DNA from 3 places in the Pseudoalteromonas sp. NZS37 genome. Region 3 is predicted to be linked to each of the others. Evidence: predicted binding sites of a transcription regulator. Region 3 holds the regulator's gene; each other region holds the start of a gene.
What was found. Region 3 encodes sigma-54, which starts transcription at its own class of promoters, with help from an activator protein. Its sites were predicted from a motif close to GTTGGCACGNNNNTNGNNT; they were not measured.
Positions count from the first base shown of each region.

Region 1 (7,655 bases), on a different contig from region 3:
ATATCTTAAGTGCAGAAGCGCTTGAAAATACGGGCCAAACAGAAGTTGGTCGTATGCTACAGTCTATCGCCCCTTCATTTAACTTTTCAAGCTCTGCAATTAGTGACGGTACTGATGCTTTAAGACCTGCGACACTTCGCGGTTTGGGCCCCGATCAAACATTGGTGTTAATTAACGGCAAACGTCGTCACCAAGCAAGTATTATTCATATTAATGGCTCTGTTGGGCGTGGTACCGCAGGTACTGACATGAATGCAATTCCAGCCTCTGCAATTAAACGCATTGAAGTGTTACGTGATGGCGCTGCTGCTCAGTATGGTTCTGATGCAATTGCAGGTGTTATTAATATTGTGCTTAAAGATGGTAGCGAAGGTGGCAAAGCGGCTATTAACTACGGTCAATATTCTGAAGGCGATGGCGAAACCATTAACCTTGATTTTAATAAAGGCTTTGCGCTAGGTGATGACGGTTATTTAAATACAACTATCAATTACCGTGACCGTGCACCTACTAATCGTGCAGGTTTACATGGCTCTTGTCAGTTTTATGGTTGTACAGAACTAAGTGACGGCACTTTACTTGCTGGCGATCCGCGTGAGCTGACAGCCGATCGTGATACATTCAGAATTGGTGATGCTGATTCTCAGCAGTTTGGTTTAACAATTAATACCGGTTACGAGTTAGGTGATGGCGAGCTTTACGGCTTTATTACTTACTCAACACGTGAAAATGAGTCGGCTGCATTTTTCCGTCATAATGCAAATGCAGGTGGCAACCCAGTACTACAAGATAACGATGCAACGATTCCATTAGGTTTCTTACCAAAAATTAATACAACTATCGACGATATCTCGTACAACTTTGGTTATAAAACTGAGTTTGATAACGATGCAAGCCTTGATTTATCTTACACCTATGGTGAAAACAGCATTGATTACACGACAAGTGACACTATCAATGCCTCATACGCTAACTTTTTACGTTATGATCAAGGTCTAAGTGCTGCTGATATTCGTACAACCATCCCACGTGAAGCATACGCTTACGGCATGGAATTATCACTACAAACAATCAATATTGATTTTACGCAAAACTTTGATGATTATTCTTTAGCAATGGGTGCAGAAATCCGTACTGACGAATATCGCATTTTAGAAGGTAATGAGTACGCATACCGCGATTACGATACAACCAACGGTGTAAGTATTTACAACGGCTTAAGTGGTGGTGTTGGTTCTGAAGATGCATCAGGTGGTTCACAAGGTTTTGGTGGTTCAGCTCCTGCGTCATCAGTTGATGAATCGCGTGATGTAATTTCATTTTACATAGATGCAGAAGCTTATGTGATTGAAGATGTAATTTTATCGGGTGCACTTCGCTACGATAACTACAAAGGCTTTGGTGATACAGTAAACTTTAAGCTTGCTGGTAACTGGTCTGTAACCGACGATATTTCACTACGTGGTGCATTAAGCTCAGGTTTTAGAGCGCCTTCAATGCAGCAGCTTTACTTTAATAACGTAAGTACGCAATTTGTTGTTGGTACTAATGGTAATTTAGTTGCAGAAGAGGTTGGTACATTTAGAAATGATTCAACACTTGCGCAAAGCTTAGGTATTCCAAAGCTTAAAGAAGAAAAATCACAAAACCGTAGTTTAGGTATTGTATATAACGTTACAGATAATATTAATGTAACCGTTGATTACTACTCAATTGATATTGACGACCGTATTGTAATTAGTGACCGCTTAGGTAAAGGTTTATCTACAAGCCTTGATGCTGCACTAAATAGTGCGGGTGCTGGCGTAGGTCAGTTTTTCTTAAATGGTGCTGATACAGAAACCCGTGGTGTTGATTTTGTAGCAACGTGGAACACTGAAGGTTTAGGCGGCACGCTTGATTTTACACTTGCAGCTAACTTTACCAAAACAGATGTTGTATCGTTATTTTCGCCTGCTGGCTCAAGCCTTGAGACAGTAAACGTAGAAGATATATTTTCAGCTGAAGACATCTCTATTATTGAAGAGTGGCAACCAGAGGATCGTATTAACTTAAGTGCACTTTATCAACGTGATGATTGGACAGTTAACCTGTCACTTAATCGCTTTGGTGAGTACACAGTAGAAGATGGTGGTCGTCAAACGTATGGCGCAGAAATTTTAACTGACGTTAAAGTTAACTACTTCGTTACTGAAGATTTATCGGTAAATATTGGTGCAAATAACTTGTTTGATGTTTACCCAGATAAAAACGAAATAGGTAACTCTCGCTCAGGTACTATTGTGGATGCTAGTGGCAACACAGTAATAAGTAGCTCAGGTGTGTTTGACTACTCACGTCGTTCTGCTCCATTTGGATTTAACGGTGCTTACTACTACATAGGCGCAGAATACCGTTTTTAATTAATAACCTCCCTTTCGTTATTTAACTCAAAGGGCCGTAAGGCCCTTTTTTTGGTTTTATATTGGGCTGTTTTATTTAGAAATCAAACTTATTGAATAATCATCGTATTGCTTAATATTATTCATTACACTCATTAAAGTATTATGTGTACTGTTTTCGTCTGCGGTTATAAGTACCGAACTTATTTCATATTTAGCCGCGAACATCGCTAAATTAGTCGCAACTTGCTCTAAATCAATTAACCTCCCTGAAAAATATACTGCGTTACTTTCATCAATTCTAAATAAAGCATTTTTAACAGGCTTATCTATTTGAGGGCTGTCGAGTGGTCGGTTTAATTCAATAGCCACAGGTTTTACAAAAGATGTAGTTACAATAAAGAAAATTAGTAATATGAACACTATGTCTAACATCGGGGTCATATCTACATCAGCATTATTTTGCAGTTTAGTTAGGGCGTGTGAATCTTTGTGGATTGAAATTTGTTCAATCTAGGGGCGATTAAATCGCGGCGCGAGGTTTGTAACCTAGTGGGCTAAGTAAAAACCGAGCAACAAAGAGTTAATCGTCCCTAGAAAGAGCCCAAAGGGCAGCGCATGTTTGGCCTTTATGCTGCGTTATCGCCTATTTATGGGGAATAACCACACTACATAGACTCTGCCTTGCATAAAAACCAAACATACTGCTGTAAATTCAACCACCAGAGATCAACACGCCCTAGCTTACTTTTCATATTGGACCTTATTTTTAATTAAATGCTGCGGCGCCACAGCAAGGTTTTAGGTACCTACTAACAAAATTAGCACAGCAAAAATAAAGCGTGGTTAAATAAATATTCTAATAACATTAAATATTTGTATTCATTGTGTATTTAAAATGTGGCGAAATAAGGTGGTGTTTATACTAATTTGCTTATATATGGGGTCTATATGGCATCGTTATAGTGTGATTTAATTCGTTAAATTGCTTAAAGATTTATACAGATTGGTATTAGAGGCAATAAAAAACCCAGCGCTAGGCTGGGTTGTATTTATGCGTTATGTAAGCTTACTGCTTTTGCATACGGCTCATTTCTGCATGGCAGCTTTGCATTGTTAATAATGTTTTAGCCAGTGCAGCTTCGCAATCAGCCGGTTGTGGTTTATCCATAGCGGCTTTAATTTCTACAAGCGTTTTATCTTCTACTTCTTCAAGCTCTTTTACATACGTGCTGTCGTTATGTGAGGTGAATGTAGTAAGTAAGGCTGTGTATGCACGTCGTGCTTCAACTGCGAAAGATGAACCATCTTCGCGTTCGCCTTTTTCATTAATTGCATATGGCTGCAAGCGCTCAACACTCACTTTTCGGGCATCTATCATACGCTGAAAAAGTGCGCCAATAGCAGGGTCTTCAACTTTTTCCTGTGCTTTTTGATAAAAATCGATGCCGCTGTTCATAACTTGAATGATGTCAGTAATATGATTTACTTCTGATCCTTGATGGGTGTTCATAATGACCTCTTTTATTAAATGAATGTATAGTTCAACTTAATAAAAGCAATGTATGTTCCACGTTTTTATTTTCATGTAGTTGTTTGATTTTATTAGTTTAATTTTATTTCAGAAAGGGGCTAAGTTAATGAGGAAAGTATTAACTTAGCAATTTTTACATTATATTGTGTAATAAAGTTATTTTAGCTCTTCAGCTACTTCAGCTACTTTTTGGCGTAACCAGATATGGCTCGCATCGCGATGTAACAGTGGGCTCCAAATCATATCAAGCTCAAAAGGAGGAATTGGAAATGGTGGCTCTAAAATTTTAAGCCCCGGATCATCTAAGTATATATTTGCGGCTTTTGAAGGAAGGGTCGCAATCAAATTTTTCTCTTTAGCTAAATGAATCGCTACATGGTAGTTACGCGTAAAAGTGGCAATGTTACGATGTTTACCAAAGTGGGCAAGTGCTTCGTCAACCCAACCAAGTTTTTGCACATCTTTAGGGTCCATGCCCACGCCTACACCAAAACCTGTTTTACTCACCCATATATGGCGCGCTTTTAAGTAGCTGTCGAGGCTAAAGTTTTCAATAATAGGGTTGTCGGCCTTAACTAAGCAGCAAAAACTGTCTTTCCAAATACGTTTATGATGAAAAGACTGAGGTAAGTTTTCAAAACGGTTGATTGCCATATCTACTTTACCGTTTTCTACGTCATGAAAGGTTACATCACTTGGTGTGAGTATATCTAAAGTAGTATCGGGGGCTTCTTCGTGTAGTTTACTTAAGAGCTTTGGCGCTAACGTACTTGCAGCGTAATCACTGGCCATTATTCTAAATACACGTTTACTCTGGCTTGCCTCAAATTCTCTATTAGGTGCTAGGGTTTCTTCAAGCGTCATTAATATGCCACGAATAACGGGTTGTAACTCTAAAGCGCGCTCTGTCGGGACCATACCATCGCTGGTACGAACTAAAATAGGGTCGTTAAATAAGTTACGAAGACGTTTAAGGCCATTACTCATTGCGGGCTGCGTAATACTCAATTGATTAGCAGCGCGTGTTACATTGCATTCTCGAAGCAATGTATCGAGATAAACGAGTAAATTTAAATCTATTTTACTTATATTCATTGTGTGTCCTTTGCGTCTACCAGTGATGGATAAATCGCTGTGCTGTCGGGTAAGGGTAAATATGACTTACCTGCCCATTTTTTATATTTTGTTGAGCCTGCTTCCAAAAGCTAACATCTATAAGCTCTGGATGAGTGCTGAGGAAAAATTTTTTATACATAGGATTAGGCATTACAAATGTACATAACTGCTCTGGGAATACGTCTTGTGGTGCAACAGAGTAGCTTTGTTCATCCATCAAATAGTCGTCGTAGCTCTTTGCTTTTGGTAATGCTCTAAAGTTCATATCTGTTAGGTATTGAACTTCATCGTAATCGTAAAAAATAATACGTTTGTGCTTACTTACACCAAAGTTTTTTAAGAGCATATCGCCAGGAAATATATTAACGGCAATCATTTCTTTTAGAGCTTGCCCGTATTCTTCAATCGCGTCTGCGGCACTTTCTTCATCAGCATTTTCTAAAAATAAATTGAGTGGTGTCATGCGCCGTTCAATATATAAATGCTTGATGATCAACCATTCGCCTTCAATTACCATTGATGAGCCAATTGTTTTATGTAATTGCGCAAGTAAATTACTATCAAAACGCGCCAAAGGAAATACGACGTTAGAATACTCTATGGTATCGGCCATTCTGCCAACGCGATCATGGTTTTTTACTAGTTGATAACGCTTTAATACGGTATCACGGCCGAAGGGCTTACTTTCACCAAATTTGTCTTTTATTACTTTAAAAACATAACCAAATGAGGGAAGGGTAAATACCATCATCACCATACCGGGAGTACCCGGTGCAATTGTAAACTCATCACTAGAGTGAGATAAGTGATTTAAAAACTCTCGATAAAACTCAGTTTTACCCTGCTTATGAAAACCCACTGCGTTATAGAGCTCAGCAAGTGTTTTGTTTGGCATAAGCTGATTCAAAAACCGGACAAGTGCTGAAGGTGCATGAGTCTCTACCATAAAGTAGGCACGGGCAAAGCCAAAAATGACACGCATTTGAGATGATTTAGTTAAAAGTGCATCTAAATATAATCCGTTATCTTCATCGTGTAACACGGCGATTATAAAAGGCTGAACCCCACTTTTTGAAACAACACGACCAACAATATAAGCTGCTTTATTACGATAAAAAGGTGTGTGTAAAATATCAAAGCGCATTTGCCAAGGTTGGTGATGTGTATCGGGTGCTTGTTTATAAAATGCTTTAACAAGAAGGCGAATATCACGCTCTAAATTTACAAATGGTGCTTTAAAATCAAAATGATTAATAATGCGCTTTATTGTTGGCTTTAGGCCATCAACTACTGGAAAGTATGTCCTATATTCGGCCTCAACAGGTACTGAAGGAGCATCTTTCAAAGTTGCTTCTACAAATATAAAGTCATTATGAAAATAGCGCCTGTGGTACAGCCGGCAAAATACAGAGTTATAAAAGGTTTCGGCGAGCTCTGCTTGAGGGTGGAAACATAAAAAATGCAGATATATCTTTTTAACTTCGAGCCATAGGCTTTCATCTAGTTGCTCTGTTGGGGTTTCTTTTTTTAGAGCTTGTGTGGTTTCGTTAACACGATCATCATAATAGCTGATACGTAAACGGCTGATATCATTAATTGCTTGCCAATCTTTTTTTGCAAAGGCGAGAGGGGCTTTGGCCGTTGTTTTTTGAAATAGCTGATAGTGCCTTTTAAAACCCGTTAAAATTAATTCAGCAATATGGCGAGGCTGCATTTGCACTCCTTAATAGTCCCTAGAGCTTATACTCTATTGTGTTAAGGGTATGTTATTTTAAGTTTAAAACCAAGATAAATGTTACTTGCTAATTAAGAGTGATTTATTGGTATTGAGCTATCTTTTTTTCGAGAATTTTAATTTGTTTAGTAATAACCAATACATCTTTTTTGTACTCTTTATTAATTATTTTTAATTTTTTAGTAATATCTTTGGTAATACGCTTTTTATCATCAATGGCTAAGATATGATTTAACCGCTCTTGCTGTTTGTATTCAGCACGCTCTTTATTACGAGCAAGTATTGTTAGTTTATGGTTATTACTGCGAAGCTCTGCCTGTAAGCCAGATAGAAGCCTTTCACGCTCAAGTTCGTTTAGTTGTTTAGTGTAGTCAACCTTAGGACCAGAATACTGATTACCCGTCGTGTTAACTTTATAAGTCGTTGCTTCGTCGTCACACGGCAGTTGAGAGAAGATTGTACCTTTTTCTGTTACACATTTGTAGTAAGTGGTATCGCTAAAGCTAAAAAAACTGATAAGTAAAAAGCTAGAATGGAGAATATAACGAGAAGTTTTAAACATGTATGCCGTCCTTGGTTTTTATATCTAACAACAATATAAAACTATAACCTAGCTTGGTGGTATATCAAGCTAGGTTAGGATAACGGCTATTGGGTAAAGGTTTTGAGCTTTTTAATACTCTGTACTAAAAATGGTATATCTAAACCTTGTTCAATAGAAAAACCTTCAGCAGCGGAAATGTTTTTAAAGTTACCATCTGAATCTATTAAGGTAATCCTATCTTTTTTATAGGCTATAACAACACCCTGAGAGTAGTTCACGCCCATATCATCTTTTTTCTTGTATAAATTAACGCCCAGCATTGTTTGCTTAGCAATGGCTTTACAA
Region 1 covers NZ_JADYXL010000005.1:149,743-157,397, forward strand. The annotation lists gene I6F47_RS11230 (TonB-dependent receptor plug domain-containing protein) at 1-2,402, shown strand, start outside; gene I6F47_RS11235 (ExbD/TolR family protein) at 2,475-2,825, opposite strand; gene I6F47_RS11240 (ferritin-like domain-containing protein) at 3,451-3,894, opposite strand; gene I6F47_RS11245 (LysR family transcriptional regulator) at 4,072-5,010, opposite strand; gene aceK (bifunctional isocitrate dehydrogenase kinase/phosphatase) at 5,027-6,745, opposite strand; gene I6F47_RS11255 (DUF4124 domain-containing protein) at 6,849-7,328, opposite strand; gene I6F47_RS11260 (DUF3413 domain-containing protein) at 7,415-7,655, opposite strand, start outside.
Region 1: the regulator sigma-54 is predicted to act here: its motif matches at 3,938-3,956, upstream of I6F47_RS11240 (ferritin-like domain-containing protein).

Region 2 (7,655 bases), on a different contig from region 3:
TACAGTAAGACAAATCGACAATAAAATTGAGAAATTAATGAAAAAATTAGCACTCGCCTTAAGCTTTTTATTAAGCACGCCTGCAATGGCTATTGATGTTGAACATACATCAACTCCAATTACTATTGATGGCGTATCTGAAAGTGCGTGGGATAAAGCCACTTGGCACGATATGCCTTATTTAATGGATGGCACACTGCCATCAAACGATGCTGACTTTAAAGGGCGTTATCGTTTATTGTGGGATCAAAACTATTTATACCTACAAGCCGATATTGTGGATGACGTTTTAATAGATACACACGCCGATCCAACGTATAAATATTGGGATGACGATGCGCTTGAAGTATTTATTGATAGCGATGCATCAGGTGGTAATCATCAATTTAATCACACCGCTTTGGCATACCATATTGGCCTTGATAACCAAGCCGCCGATTACGGACCTGATAAAAAAGCCCATTTGTATACCGACCACCTAGTCAGTAACTGGAAGCGCAACACCACTGCGCCTTTTAACATTACCTGGGAAGTAGCAATAAAGCTCTACCCTAATGATTATAAAGAAGGTGCTAAAAACACCCCAATTACACTTAGCGAAAAACAAGTAATTGGCTTTATGTTAGCGTATTGCGATAACGATGGCAGTGACGTGCGCGAGCACTTTATGGGCTCACACGAAGTACAGCCAGTAAATGGCGACAGAAATCGTGGGTTTATAGATGCAGACGTATTTGGCAAAATAACCCTACTCCCTAAAAAGTAAGTTACTACCAATAAAATAATTGAACACGTATGTTGGGTTGAGCGAAGCTAAACCCAGCGAAAAAAAGCCTACCAACAAACACAGGGGCTTTGCATTATCGGGGGTTTTAAAACGCATTAAATATGACATCAAATTAAATGCGTTTGGATAGAGATTAGTCTAACTTTAAATTTTTAACACCAAAAGGTATATGAACTGAAGGGGCAACTGTACTTGTAGAGTTTAAATGCCCTGATTGGTCATCAAAGAAGATATGAGGCTTAAGTACTCCTAATACTAAACCTTTATCTACACCACCGAGGAAAAATGCATCGTTAGCCATTACACCCCATTTCTTTAGAGTATTTAGAGCTCTCTCATGAGATGGAGCATTACGGGCAGTTACAATTGAAACTCTCAGACGATTTTTATAGTCAGGATCAGATTTCTTCTTTTTTTCTTCTAATTTTTGAATATCAGATATTTTTACAAGAAATTCTTTCAAAGGTCCTGGATTATGAGGCTGCAACACATTCTTAGTTTCATGTTCATGAAACTGGTTAACATCATTTGTATTATGCATTACCGTTTCAGATTCATCGTCAGCTAGAACACCATCAAAATCGAAAGCTATTCTTAAATCATCATCGTCTTCATCTACAATTGCTGATTCGAGAACATGACCCGCAGGGTATCCCATATCTATTGCTTCTTTGATATCAGAAGAATTACCGGATAAAAATAAAGATATACTTAATGCTGGAATATATTCGTAAGGAGATTTTCCTTGCATAAAAATAGCACGTGATATTGGTAAGCCATGGTGCTTAATCGATTTCATGACACGTAATCCGGTATCTGGATCATTACGTGATAGTAATACTACTTCCACTAAAGGATCAGTTTTAGGATTCTCGCTTAAGTTATTTAAAGAAAGTAACCGTTTAATAAATGAAAATGACACTCCTTTATCAAGCGGGTTATCAAGATTTTCTAATTGGTACTTCCTATACTCTTCCTCACCCTGCTTTCTGAAAACAGTATCCGATTCTAACAAATCAAACATAGCACTTGAAGCTACACCAATTACTAGTCTTTTCCCTAACTCATAGGCCATAATATACTCCAAATTGAGATTTAATAATTAAAAACTCTAACAGTGCATCACCAAGAATACCGATAAATATTTAGTGTTTGCACCAGCAAAACCCTTGCTAATATATAACAACACTATTACCCAAAAACAATACAAATTTACAAGTCGACCTAGATATACCACGCAGCGCCTCGGTGAGCTCTGTAGTAAAAAACTCCTTCAACCTTTTTACTCAATTAACCCTCACCCACAAAAAAGCCGCTGTATTTTGCAATACAGCGGCTTTTAAAATCATTATTCTAAATTAATAGATTATGACTTAGGTCCACGACCTGCACGTTTACGCTCGTTTTCAGTAAGGTAACGCTTACGAATACGAATGTTTAGTGGAGTTACTTCAACTAGCTCGTCATCATCGATGAACTCAAGCGCTTGCTCAAGTGAGTAGTTAAGGTGTGGAGAAAGCGTTTGCGCTTCATCAGTACCAGATGCACGTACGTTAGTTAACTGCTTGCCTTTAAGGGCGTTAACTGTAAGGTCGTTATCACGGTTATGAATACCGATAACCATACCTTCGTATACTTCAACACCGTGACCGATGAATAAACGGCCGCGTTCTTGTAAGTTGAATAATGCGTTAGTAAGTGCTTTACCAGTTGCGTTTGCAATCATTACGCCGTTCTTACGAACACCGATGTCGCCACCTTTGTGAGGACCGTAATGATCGAACGTATGGTACATAAGACCAGAACCCGAAGTAAGCGTCATGAAATCAGTTTGGAAACCAATTAAACCACGGCTAGGGATCATGAAATCTAAACGCATACGGCCTTTGCCATCTGGAGTCATGTTAGTAAGTTCACCTTTACGTAGGCCAACTTGTTCCATAACAGAACCCTGATGCTCGTCTTGACAGTCAATAGTAACTGTTTCAAACGGTTCTTCTAGAACGCCATCTACAGTACGTAAGATAACTTCTGGACGAGAAACTGAAAGCTCGTAACCTTCACGACGCATGTTCTCGATTAGGATACCTAGGTGTAATTCACCACGACCAGAAACACGGAAGCTATCTGGGCTACCAGTATCTTCAACGCGAAGCGCTACGTTGTGTACTAATTCTTTGTCTAAACGTTCACGGATATTACGTGACGTTACAAACTTACCTTCTTTACCACAGAAAGGTGAGTTATTTACAGAGAATGTCATTGTTACAGTTGGCTCATCAACACTTAGTGGTGGTAATGCTTCAACGTTTCCTGGGAAACAAACTGTATCAGAAATCTTAAGCTCACCAATACCTGTTACAGTTACGATGTTACCAGCGTAAGCTCTATCAGTTTCGATACGTTCAAGACCTAAGTAGCTTTGTACTGCGCCAATTTTACCATTACGTGTAGTGCCATCAGCACTGATAATAGTAACTTGTTGGTTAGGAGCAACAGAACCACGTTTAATACGACCAATACCAACTACACCAACATAAGAGTTGTAATCTAGTTGAGAAATTTGCATTTGGAAGTCACCTTCAGGATCTGCATCCGGTGGTGATACTTCGTCAACGATCATCTTGAACATAGGTTCCATGTTGTCTGATGGCTCGTCTAAATCTAGTGTTGCCCAGCCGTTGATAGCTGAAGCGTAGATTACTTTAAAATCTAACTGTTCGTCAGTTGCGCCAAGGTTGTCGAATAAATCAAAGATTTGATCCATAACCCAATCAGGACGTGAACCTGGCTTATCAATTTTATTGATAACTACGATTGGCTTTAAGCCTTGCGCGAATGCCTTTTGCGTAACGAAACGCGTTTGTGGCATTGGACCTTCTTGAGCATCAACAAGTAATAATACTGAGTCAGCCATCGAAAGTACGCGTTCAACTTCACCACCGAAATCGGCGTGTCCCGGAGTATCTACGATATTGATATGGTAGTCGTTCCAAGAGATGGCTGTGTTTTTAGCCAAAATGGTAATACCACGTTCTTTCTCAATGTCGTTTGAGTCCATCACGCGCTCTTCGTTACCGCCGCGTGTTTCTAATGTACCTGATTGCTCAAGTAGTTTGTCAACCAGAGTTGTTTTACCGTGGTCAACGTGCGCGATAATCGCTATATTTCTTAACTTTTCGATGCTCATATATTTACTCAGAGAAATTAAATTCTCAATGATCCTGCAAGATCTACGCACTCATCCACGCTTTCGCGAGATGTCCCAGCATAGGATTTAAAAGGGCGCATATTATCCCTCATTAATGACATGGATGAAAGTTTATCCAATACATATTTTAAAACTTTCTCAATACTTTTACTAAGTATCTGTTTTATATATGACAATTATATGAATTAAATTTCAATATTTTTTTGAAAAACAGTCTTTTTGGCTATTTTTCCGATCTTTTTGTTACTCTTTTGCATTTAGGTTATGCTAATTTCAGCTGATTAAATTAACAACAAATTACGCTCTGTAAATTTTGCACTAAAATGGAATATTTACGCACCAACATGGTGCGTTTGTATATTTCATTTTGATGCAATGATATTTTTTTAATTTATAAACAGCCAGTTACAATAATGGCACAAAATCAGCTTAGTAAATACCAAAGCAATTATGCAGCAATAACAAAACCCAATAGTTGGAGGACACATGTCACAATCGGTTTTAGATTTTATTAAAGAAAATGACGTCAAGTTCATTGATTTACGCTTTACTGACACTAAGGGTAAAGAGCAACATGTATCGATTCCTCATCACCAAGTTGATGAAGATTTTTTCGAAGACGGTAAAATGTTCGACGGTTCTTCAATTGCAGGCTGGAAAGGCATAAACGAATCAGACATGGTATTAATGCCAGTTCCTGAGTCAATCAAACTAGACCCTTTCACTGAAGAAGCGACATTAATTTTACGTTGTGACGTAGTAGAGCCTTCTACACTACAAGGCTATGAGCGCGACCCGCGTTCTGTTGCTAAGCGTGCTGAAGATTACATGCGTTCTACAGGCATTGCAGACACTGTTTTATTTGGCCCTGAGCCAGAATTTTTCGTATTTGACGATGTTAAATACAAATCAGATATGTCTGGTTCTATGTACAAAATTGATTCTAAGCAAGCTGCTTGGAACTCAGATAAAGAATATGCAGATGGCAACACTGGTCACCGTCCAGGTGTTAAAGGCGGTTACTTCCCAGTTGCTCCAGTTGATGACTTCCAAGATTGGCGTTCAGCTACGTGTCTAGTTCTAGAAGAAATGGGCCAAGTAGTAGAAGCACATCACCACGAAGTAGCAACAGCAGGTCAAAACGAAATCGCTACTCGCTTTAATACAATGGTATTAAAAGCGGATGAAATTCAAGAAATGAAATATGTTATCCATAACATGGCTCACTTATACGGTAAAACAGCAACGTTTATGCCTAAGCCAGTTGTTGGTGATAACGGTTCTGGTATGCATTGTCACCAGTCACTTGCTAAAGATGGTGTAAACCTTTTTGCTGGTGATAAGTACGGCGGTCTTTCTGAAGATGCACTTTACTACATTGGCGGCATCATCAAGCATGCTAAAGCAATTAACGCTTTTGCAAATGCGTCTACTAACTCGTACAAACGTTTAGTACCAGGTTTTGAAGCACCTGTTATGCTTGCATACTCTGCACGTAACCGTTCTGCATCAATCCGTATCCCAGTGGTTCCATCTGAAAAAGGTCGTCGTATTGAAGTACGCTTCCCGGATCCAACTGCTAACCCATACCTTGCTTTCTCTGCAATGCTTATGGCTGGCCTTGATGGTATCAAAAACAAGATCCATCCTGGCGATGCTATGGATAAAGATTTATACGACTTACCAGCTGAAGAAGCAGCAGAAATTCCAACTGTTGCAGCATCACTTGACGAAGCACTATCTGCACTTAGCGCAGACCGTGAATTCTTAACTCAAGGTGGCGTATTCACTGATGACTTAATCGATGCTTACATCTCACTTAAGTCTCAAGAAGTTAAAAAGCTTAACATGACAACTCACCCAGTTGAGTTTGAAATGTACTACAGCTGTTAATTAAGCTGTAAAAAATATGTGTGTTCTCAAGCCCGCTTTGCGGGCTTTTTTAATGGTAAAATTAGTCAATCTCCACTAAAGTTAAGTTACCGATAAAAATGCAGGGCTGCAGAGTGAATAACAAGATTTTATTACTATTAATTACTTTAGGATTAAGTAATTATGGTTATGCCGGTGAAACAAAAATATACGCTTGGAAAGATAAAAATGGCGTATTAGTGTTCTCAGACACCCCTCATAAAGGGGCCCAAGAGGTAAAGCTCACCAGCCAAGATCTTAATATGCCTGCAACAAATACTGACATTTTTGACGAGCAACCTCAGCCTCAACAAGCGGCCTTTAGTATTGCTATTTCCTCACCTGATCATAACCAGACTATTCGTGAAAATACCGGCACTGTTTATGTAACTAGCCGAATAAAACCACGCTTTGAAACGGGTTTTACTATACAACTTTTTATTGATGGTAAAGCACACGGCCCAGCCAGTGACAGCTCAACCTTTGCAATTAGAGATGTAGAACGTGGTCAGCACACACTACAATTAAAGCTTTTTAATAGTAAAAACCAAGTTATTGCTACAAGCGAACCCTGCATATTTTTTATGCACCGAAAAGGGCTAAACCTAGGTAACTAAATTGGGGCATTACTAAACGTGCAGCAGTGTATTTAACCATATAACTTGCTTGCAAACATCCACGCACTAAAATGGTGCAGCTATGATTAATAATAAAAACTTTAGCCCTGAGCTACTCGATGCCATTTGGCAAAATCAAACAACCGCTATCATGCTACTTGATAAAAACTTCACCGTTGTATATGCCAACACCAGTACCAGCGAGCTGCTTGGCCTTGGTAATAAGCGCTTGTTAGAACAACCGTTTGATAGCCTTTTTAACTACCATTCAATCGATTTACAGCGTATAGAACAATACTCATTAGTTGAAGGCGTAGATTGCCAGCAGCATAGAGCTGACGTGGTTTTTAGCGATTCTCGCCATGCAAAAGTAGCCGTAAGTACACGACAAATTAAGTTTAATGGCTCGCTTTATATTTTATTTGAGTGGCGCCAAACCGATGACGAAATTAAGCACGACCAAGCGTCTAATCAAATGCATCAATATCAAGCTGCCCGAAACCTAATTAGAGGCTTAGCTCACGAAATTAAAAATCCTTTAGGTGGAATTCGCGGAGCGGCGCAGTTATTGCAGTATGAGGTTGATCAACAAGAAAGAGATCAATGTGCTGAGCTCATCATTGAGCAAGCCGACCGATTACGCGAACTAGTAGATAGGCTTTTGGGACCCAATCAACTTCCGCAAAAATCGTATGGCAATATACATCAATCACTTGAATCAGTTGCAAGGCTAAGTACGTTAGATAATTGTTCTAACATTAGCTTAGTTAAAGATTACGACCCAAGTATTCCTGATGTATACATTGATCAAGGCAAAATTCAGCAAGTGGTATTAAACATTGTTCGAAATGCCCAACAGGCGCTTGTAGATGGCGGTGAAATAACAATAAAAACCCGCATTAATCATCAGCATCGTCGCCCAGGTAAAGCACCTAAAAAAGCCTTGTTGATCCAAATATCTGATAACGGACCAGGTATTGATCCCAGTGTACGCGAAACACTGTTCTACCCTATGATCACCAATAAAGAAGGTGGCTCTGGGTTAGGACTCTCAATAGCGCAAACACTGATAGATCAACATGATGGCTATATAGAATGTGATAGCTGGCCTGGACATACTGAATTTAAT
Region 2 covers NZ_JADYXL010000008.1:115,070-122,724, forward strand. The annotation lists gene I6F47_RS15510 (CBM9 family sugar-binding protein) at 38-766, shown strand; gene I6F47_RS15515 (5'-nucleotidase) at 921-1,862, opposite strand; gene typA (translational GTPase TypA) at 2,154-3,977, opposite strand; gene glnA (glutamate--ammonia ligase) at 4,485-5,891, shown strand; gene I6F47_RS15530 (DUF4124 domain-containing protein) at 6,005-6,526, shown strand; gene glnL (nitrogen regulation protein NR(II)) at 6,609-7,655, shown strand, end outside.
Region 2: the regulator sigma-54 is predicted to act here: its motif matches at 4,411-4,429, upstream of glnA (glutamate--ammonia ligase).

Region 3 (7,655 bases):
GCTATGGGCTCTTCAGCACCCGAAATGATGGTTTCAGCCTCTGCCGCTCTGGCTAACAAAACCGACACAGCGGTTGGCAATGCTGTTGGCTCTAATATTACAAACATTTTACTTGTGTTAGGTATCACTGCTCTATTTCGCCCTCTTTCAGTTTCATCAAGTACATTAAAACGTGAAATGCCATTAGTGATGCTCGTATCTTTAGCTACTTGGTATGTGTTCTCAGATAACTACTTTTCATTTAATGAAGGTGTTGCACTTTTGGTTGGCTTTATCGTATTCATCGGTGGGTTAATTATTGTATCTATGCGTGCAAAAAACCAAGATGACCCATTTGTCTCAGAAGCCTGCGACGATGTACCAAACGATGTACCTACGAAAAAAGCGGTATTTTGGTTAGTTGTCGGCATGATACTCCTACCTGTTAGTTCTCATTTTTTAATAGGTTCGGCTGTCGATATTGCTAAATACTTCGGCTTAAGCGACCTAGTCATTGGCTTAACAATTATTGCCATCGGTACTAGTTTGCCTGAACTTGCCGCTTCGGTTGCAGGTGTACTTAAAAATGAAGATGATTTAGCACTAGGTAATATTGTTGGCTCAAACATATTTAATATTCTAGCGGTATTACCACTTGCCGGTATTATTAACCCTTCTGCCATTGACCCATCATTAGTAAGCCGAGACGTATTAATTATGATTGGCGCAACACTTGCTCTTATTATTATGTCATTGAACTTTAGAGGCACCCAACGTATCAATAGAGTAGAAGGCGGCTTATTGCTAATAGCGTTTTTGGGTTACCAAGGGTATATTTTTAGTCAAGTAGGGTAAATGATGGCAACGCTAAATTTTATTGAACAAGGCCTGCGCGTTTTAGATGTTGAGCGCCAAGCACTTAGTGATATTGCACAATATGTAGATGAAAATTTTCATAACGCGTGCCAATTAATGTACGACTGCGAAGGCCGTATTATTGTCATTGGTATGGGTAAATCAGGTCATATTGGCAATAAAATAGCGGCAACCCTTGCAAGTACTGGCAGTCCAGCATTTTTTGTTCACCCTGGTGAAGCAAGTCATGGTGATTTAGGTATGATCACTAAAAATGACGTGGTTATGCTTATTTCTAATTCAGGGGAGACCAGCGAAGTTTTAAATATCATTCCGGTTTTAAAACGACTTGGTGCCAAAATGATATCGATGACTGGCAATACGCAATCAACCATGGCGACCCTTGCTAATGTACATGTGTGTATTAAAGTAGAAAAAGAAGCCTGTTCATTGGGTCTAGCTCCTACATCAAGTACCACTGCAACGCTTGCGATGGGCGATGCCATGGCAGTTGCATTATTAGAAGCTCGCGGGTTTACAGCTGATGACTTCGCGCTATCTCACCCAGGTGGTAGTTTAGGCAAGCGTTTATTACTTACTTTAAAAGATGTTATGCACAGCGGCGCAAATACACCTATTATTAGCGTTTCACAAACAGTTAAAGACGCCCTCATTGAAATGTCTGCTAAAGGTTTAGGTATGACAGCCATTGTTGATGAAAATCAGCAGCTCGTGGGATTATTTACCGATGGCGATTTGCGTCGTATTTTAGAGCAAAGAATTGATATTCATACAACACAAATAGATGTTGTTATGACTAAGTCATGCACTACGGCTACACAAGATATTTTGGCTGCTGAAGCGCTTAATATTATGGAACACAAACGTATAAATGGCTTAATCGTCGTCAATGATAAAAACCAACCTATTGGCGCATTAAACATGCAAGACCTATTAAAAGCAGGAGTGTTATAAATGCAATTTGAAGAACTCTATCAACCGCTGAGCGATGATGCAAAAGCACGCGCTAAAAAAGTAAAGCTACTTATATGCGATATTGATGGTGTATTTTCTGATGGCCGTATTTATCTTGGTAATCAAGGTGAAGAGCTAAAAGCATTTAATACAAAAGATGGTTTTGGCATTAAAGCGCTTATAAACAGTGGCTTTGAAGTGGCTGTAATTACTGGTCGTCATTCACAAATAGTGCAACAACGTATGAGCAGCTTAACCGTACAGCATATTTATCAAGGCCAAGAAAATAAGCTCATTGCCTATCAAGAATTAAAAGACAAACTCAACCTTAGCGATGAACAAATTGCTTATATCGGTGATGATGGTCCTGACATGCCCGTTATGGAATTAGTCGGCTTTGCTGTTGCAGTAAATGATGCCCATCCACTTATTAAACGTTTATCACACTATGTAACGCAAATGCCTGGCGGCTTTGGTGCAGTAAGAGAGCTCACCGACTTACTTATGCTTGAAAATGGTAAAGCATTGACTACACAAGGCACTAGTTCATGAATGCAGCGCGCATAATATTAAGCGTTTTATTCATTAGCTGTATGGTTTGGCTTTGGTACCCTTATTTTACACAAACAAATATTGTACCTCAGACTGAGCCTGAAGTTATTGCCAAGCCTGATTACATAGCCATAGAACTCAAACAAACAGCCTATGACGAACAAGGTAAAATTAGCCACAAAGTCACTGCGGCTAAAATGGAGCTATATCAACAATTAGGTTTTACGTTTTTTGAAAAACCTATTTTTACTTTATATAACGAAAAGCAAACGTGGCAAATAAATGCAGACGAAGCAACATTATACGAAGACAAACAATTAATTTTAGAAGGCAATGTGGTTGCCAAAAACTTAACCGATAACGCCATGATAGACAAAATCAATGCTGATAATATTCAGGTAGATATAAAGCTATTAACAATGCGTTCGGAGCAACCCGTTATCATCACTGGACCCAATTTAAAAATCACTGGTAAAGGCCTAGAAGCCGACTTAAAAACCGAAGTGATAAAACTAATTAACCATACGCGAACCATATATTATGACCAATAAAATATTAAAATCACTTATTATTCCTACACTTATACTAGCGTTTAATAGTAGTGCTGCAGAACAAAACACGCAACCGACTGCAAATCAAATTTCAATAAGCGCCGATAAGCAAGAAGGTCAATTAAAAGCTAATGTCGGGATTTTTGAGAAAAACGTTGAGATTATTCACGGTAATCGCCGTATCACAGCCGACCGCTTAGAAGTACATAAACGCGATGAACTTGGCGATAATAAACAATTATTAATTGCTACAGGTAGCCCTGCGCACTTTGAAGAAAAGCAATCAGATGGCACGACTATGAGCGCCAGTGCTGACGAAGTACGTTATGATGTATCTAAGCGTTTTTTAACGCTTGTTGGTAATGCACAAGTATCGCAAGCGGGACAAAAAATAAATGCTAAAAGCATTACCTACGATATAGAGCAGCAGCTAATCAGTGCCGAAAAAGATGAAAACTCAACTGACCGCGTTCACACAATTTTAGTGCCAATCGAGACTAAAAAAAGTAAAAAAAGCGACAAAGGTCAACCATGAGTACATTAAAAGCAGAGCTATTAGCAAAGAGCTATAAAGGCCGTGAAGTTGTAAAAAACGTCGGCCTTGAAGTCAAAGCTGGCAGTATTGTTGGCTTACTTGGCCCTAACGGCGCAGGTAAAACCACCACGTTTTATATGATAGTAGGACTTGTACCTAGCGACAAAGGTAAAATATCGATAGACGATAACGATATTACTCTTTTACCTATGCATAGTCGTGCTAGATTAGGCATTGGCTACTTACCGCAAGAGTCTTCAATATTCAGAAAGCTGACTGTTTATCAAAACTTAATGGCCATTTTAGAAACGCGCAAAGAGTTAAATAAACAAGCTAGAGAAGACACTCTCGATAAATTATTAGATGAATTTAGCATACAACACATTCGTGATAGCCAAGGTATGGCATTGTCAGGAGGCGAACGTCGTCGTGTTGAAATAGCACGTGCGCTGGCAGCAGATCCTAAATTTATATTACTGGATGAACCATTTGCAGGTGTTGACCCTATTTCGGTATTAGATATAAAGAAAATAATAGAACATCTTAAAAATCGTGGGATTGGTGTATTAATTACCGATCATAACGTAAGAGAAACCCTTGATGTTTGTGAAAAAGCCTACATTGTTTCTCATGGGGAGCTGATTGCATCAGGTACTCCAGAACACGTATTAAATGATAAAACAGTACGCGATGTTTACTTAGGCGAGCAATTTAGGCTGTAACATTTACGCCATGTCTTTAAGCATCTGCTAGTATTAATTATAACAACATAAAAGGATTGTTAGAGATACATGAGGCAATCACTACAGCTGCGCATGGGCCAGCAACTTACAATGACTCCACAGCTGCAACAAGCTATTCGTTTGTTGCAACTCAGTACATTGGATCTCCAGCAAGAAATACAAGAAGCTCTCGACAGCAACCCGCTATTAGAGGTTGAAGAAGCAGACTATTCAGAAGACGCTGCAGGTAAAAACGAGCAAAAAGCAGATACAGATGACATAACTGTTAGCGCATCTGCCGATGATGCTCCAAGCGAATACGAACAAGATAGTGGTGAAGCACTTGCAAAAGACACGCTAAGTGACGACATGGCTATGGATGTTAGTTGGGATGAGTACATGAGTGCCGCCCCAGCAGCATCATCGGGTCCGATGCCTGAAGACGAATCAATATACCAAGGTGCCTCTACTGAAACGCTCCATGAGTATTTAATGTGGCAGTTACAACTAACGCCATTTAGCCCTACAGACGAAGCTATTGCTATTGCTATTGTAGAAGCCGTCGATGATTCAGGTATTTTAACACTAAGCTGCGAAGAGATTTTAGAAAGCTTTAATCAAGAAAACGAAGATGATAACGAAGTCGAACTTGATGAAATTGAAGCTGTATTAAAACGCATCCAACTGTTTGATCCTGTTGGTATTGCTGCACGTAGTTTACAAGAGTGTTTGTGTATTCAGCTTAACCAGTTTGATAAAGAAACACCTTACATTAATGAAACAAAAATGATTTTAACCGAGCATATTGATTTATTAGCTGCTCGTGACTATCGTACATTAATGAAGAAAACTAAGCTCAAAGAAGAAGAGCTTAAAGAAGTAATGACATTAATACATACTCTTAGCCCTAAACCTGCAGATACTATTGTAAGAGAAGAATCTGAGTATGTTATTCCTGATGTGTCAGTTAAAAAAATTAAAGGCCGCTGGGTTGTTGAGTTAAACCCAGATAGCATGCCTAAAATTCGTGTTAATAGCCAATACGCGGCAATGTCTCGCACTGTAAAATCCAGTGGTGACAGCCAGTTTATTCGCTCGCATTTACAAGAAGCTAAATGGTTTATTAAAAGCTTAGAAAGTAGAAACGACACGCTATTAAAAGTAACAAATTGTATTGTTAAGCAACAACAAGGCTTTTTTGAACACGGTCCTGAAGCCATGAAACCAATGGTTTTAAATGATGTTGCTGAAATGGTAGAAATGCACGAATCAACAATTTCGCGCGTAACAACCCAAAAGTATATGCACACACCCCGTGGTATATTTGAGCTTAAATATTTTTTCTCAAGCCATGTAAGCACCGAAAACGGTGGTGAATGTTCATCTACAGCAATCCGTGCGCTTATCCGAAAATTAATCGCAGCAGAAAACTCAGCAAAACCATTGAGTGATAGCAAAATAGCGGATATATTGGCTGAGCAAGGAATTAAAGTAGCGAGACGTACAATCGCAAAATACCGCGAATCTCTGGCTATTCCACCGTCAAATCAACGTAAAAGTTTGATTTAAGACGCAAAAAAAGAGGGTAATGCTTATGCAACTAAACTTAACTGGTCGTCACGTAGAATTAACCGATTCACTAAGAGACTATATTAATACCAAATTTGCGAAGCTAGAAAGACACTCTGATCATATTAATAATGTTCATGTCATTCTCGATGTAGAAAAATTAAATCAAAAAGCAGAAGCCACCATACACGTAAGCGGTGCTGAGTTATTTGCCTCTACAGAACATCAAGATATGTATGCCGCCATTGACTCGTTGATCGACAAGCTCGATCGACAAGTAATTAAACACAAAGAGAAGCTTGCTCGACACTAATATGATGAAATTAAGCTCACTTATATGCCAGGACTGCAGCAAAGCTGCGGTCCTTTTTAATAGCAAAAAAAGAATTTTAGAGTTCATTAGCGAACTTGCTCACGACAAACTTCCGTATTTACCGCAACAAGATATTCTTAATGCTTTAATGAGCAGAGAGAAACTCGGTAGTACAGGTATAGGGCGTGGCATTGCCATTCCTCATGGAAGAATGAGCGGTGCAGAAGAGCCTTTGGCTTTAGTACTCGTTAGCGAAACTCCAATAAATTTTGATGCAATCGATAATCGCCCTGTTGATATTTTCGTCGCACTCATCGTACCAGATGGCGATAACCAGCAGCACTTAAAGACTCTAGCAACCATTGCTGATAAACTAAACAACAAAGATTTTTGTAAACAGTTACGCAGTGCAAAATCAGATACTGAGCTTTACCAAGTTATTGTCAATCAATCATAGTTTTATAAAGGGTGTTAAATGGAGTTAATTATCATAAGCGGCCGTTCTGGTTCTGGAAAGTCGGTTGCTTTACGCGTTGTAGAAGATTTAGGTTATTATTGCGTAGATAATATTCCAGTTAACTTGCTTCCTTCATTAGTTCGCAGTGTGTCTGATAGCTATGATAAAATTGCGGTTAGCATTGATGTGCGGAACATCCCTAAACAACAAGATGAATTTAACGATATTCTTGAATACTTGCCAGGTTTTGCAAACCCTACGTTATTTTATTTAGATAGCGACGATCAAACATTGATCAAACGTTTTTCTGAAACTCGTAGATTACACCCACTATCAATTGACTCGTTGCCTCTTGATTTAGCCATCAAAAAAGAAAAAGAATTACTTGATGTATTAATCACCCGCGCCGACTTTATGATAGACACGACTGATTTGAGTGTTCATCAACTCGCTGAATCTATTCGTGAAAAGATTTTAGGTAAAAAAGATAAGCAACTGATTGTCACGTTTGAATCGTTTGGTTTTAAATACGGTATACCAAAAGAAGCAGATTACGTATTTGATGCACGCTTTTTACCAAATCCACATTGGGAACCTGAATTAAAACCTTTAAATGGGTTAGATCAACCTGTTAAAGATTATTTGGCCAATCACAGCATAGTGCAAAAATTCACATGGCAAATTCAAACATTTGTACAAACGTGGTTACCGCACTTAGAGCGAAATAACCGCAGTTATTTAACCATTGCCATTGGGTGTACAGGCGGACAACATCGCTCTGTATATTTAGCGCAAACTATCGGTGAAAGTTTTGCAATGACACATCCCAATGTGAAAATTCGCCATCGCGAACAAGAAAAATAATATAGCTGAATAATCACCTGTTCAGCTTAAGTAGAGTAAGTTATGCATTGTGAAGACACTTTTTTAATAAAAAACAAATTAGGATTGCACGCCAGAGCAGCCACCGTGCTTGCCCAATTGGCAGTGCAGTTTGATGCGACAATTACATTATTTCAAGATGACAAAGAAGCCGCAGGCGATAGCGTACTTGCACTAATGTTACTTGAAAGTAGCCAAGGCAAAGAAGTAAAAGTTGTATGTAAAGGCCCCGATTCTGAGCAAGCTTTACACGCTGTTGGAGAAT
Region 3 covers NZ_JADYXL010000001.1:488,221-495,875, forward strand. The annotation lists gene I6F47_RS02205 (calcium/sodium antiporter) at 1-834, shown strand, start outside; gene I6F47_RS02210 (KpsF/GutQ family sugar-phosphate isomerase) at 838-1,809, shown strand; gene kdsC (3-deoxy-manno-octulosonate-8-phosphatase KdsC) at 1,810-2,361, shown strand; gene lptC (LPS export ABC transporter periplasmic protein LptC) at 2,358-2,912, shown strand; gene lptA (lipopolysaccharide transport periplasmic protein LptA) at 2,902-3,447, shown strand; gene lptB (LPS export ABC transporter ATP-binding protein) at 3,444-4,169, shown strand; gene I6F47_RS02235 (RNA polymerase factor sigma-54) at 4,239-5,738, shown strand; gene hpf (ribosome hibernation promoting factor) at 5,764-6,051, shown strand; gene ptsN (PTS IIA-like nitrogen regulatory protein PtsN) at 6,056-6,508, shown strand; gene rapZ (RNase adapter RapZ) at 6,527-7,372, shown strand; gene I6F47_RS02255 (HPr family phosphocarrier protein) at 7,415-7,655, shown strand, end outside.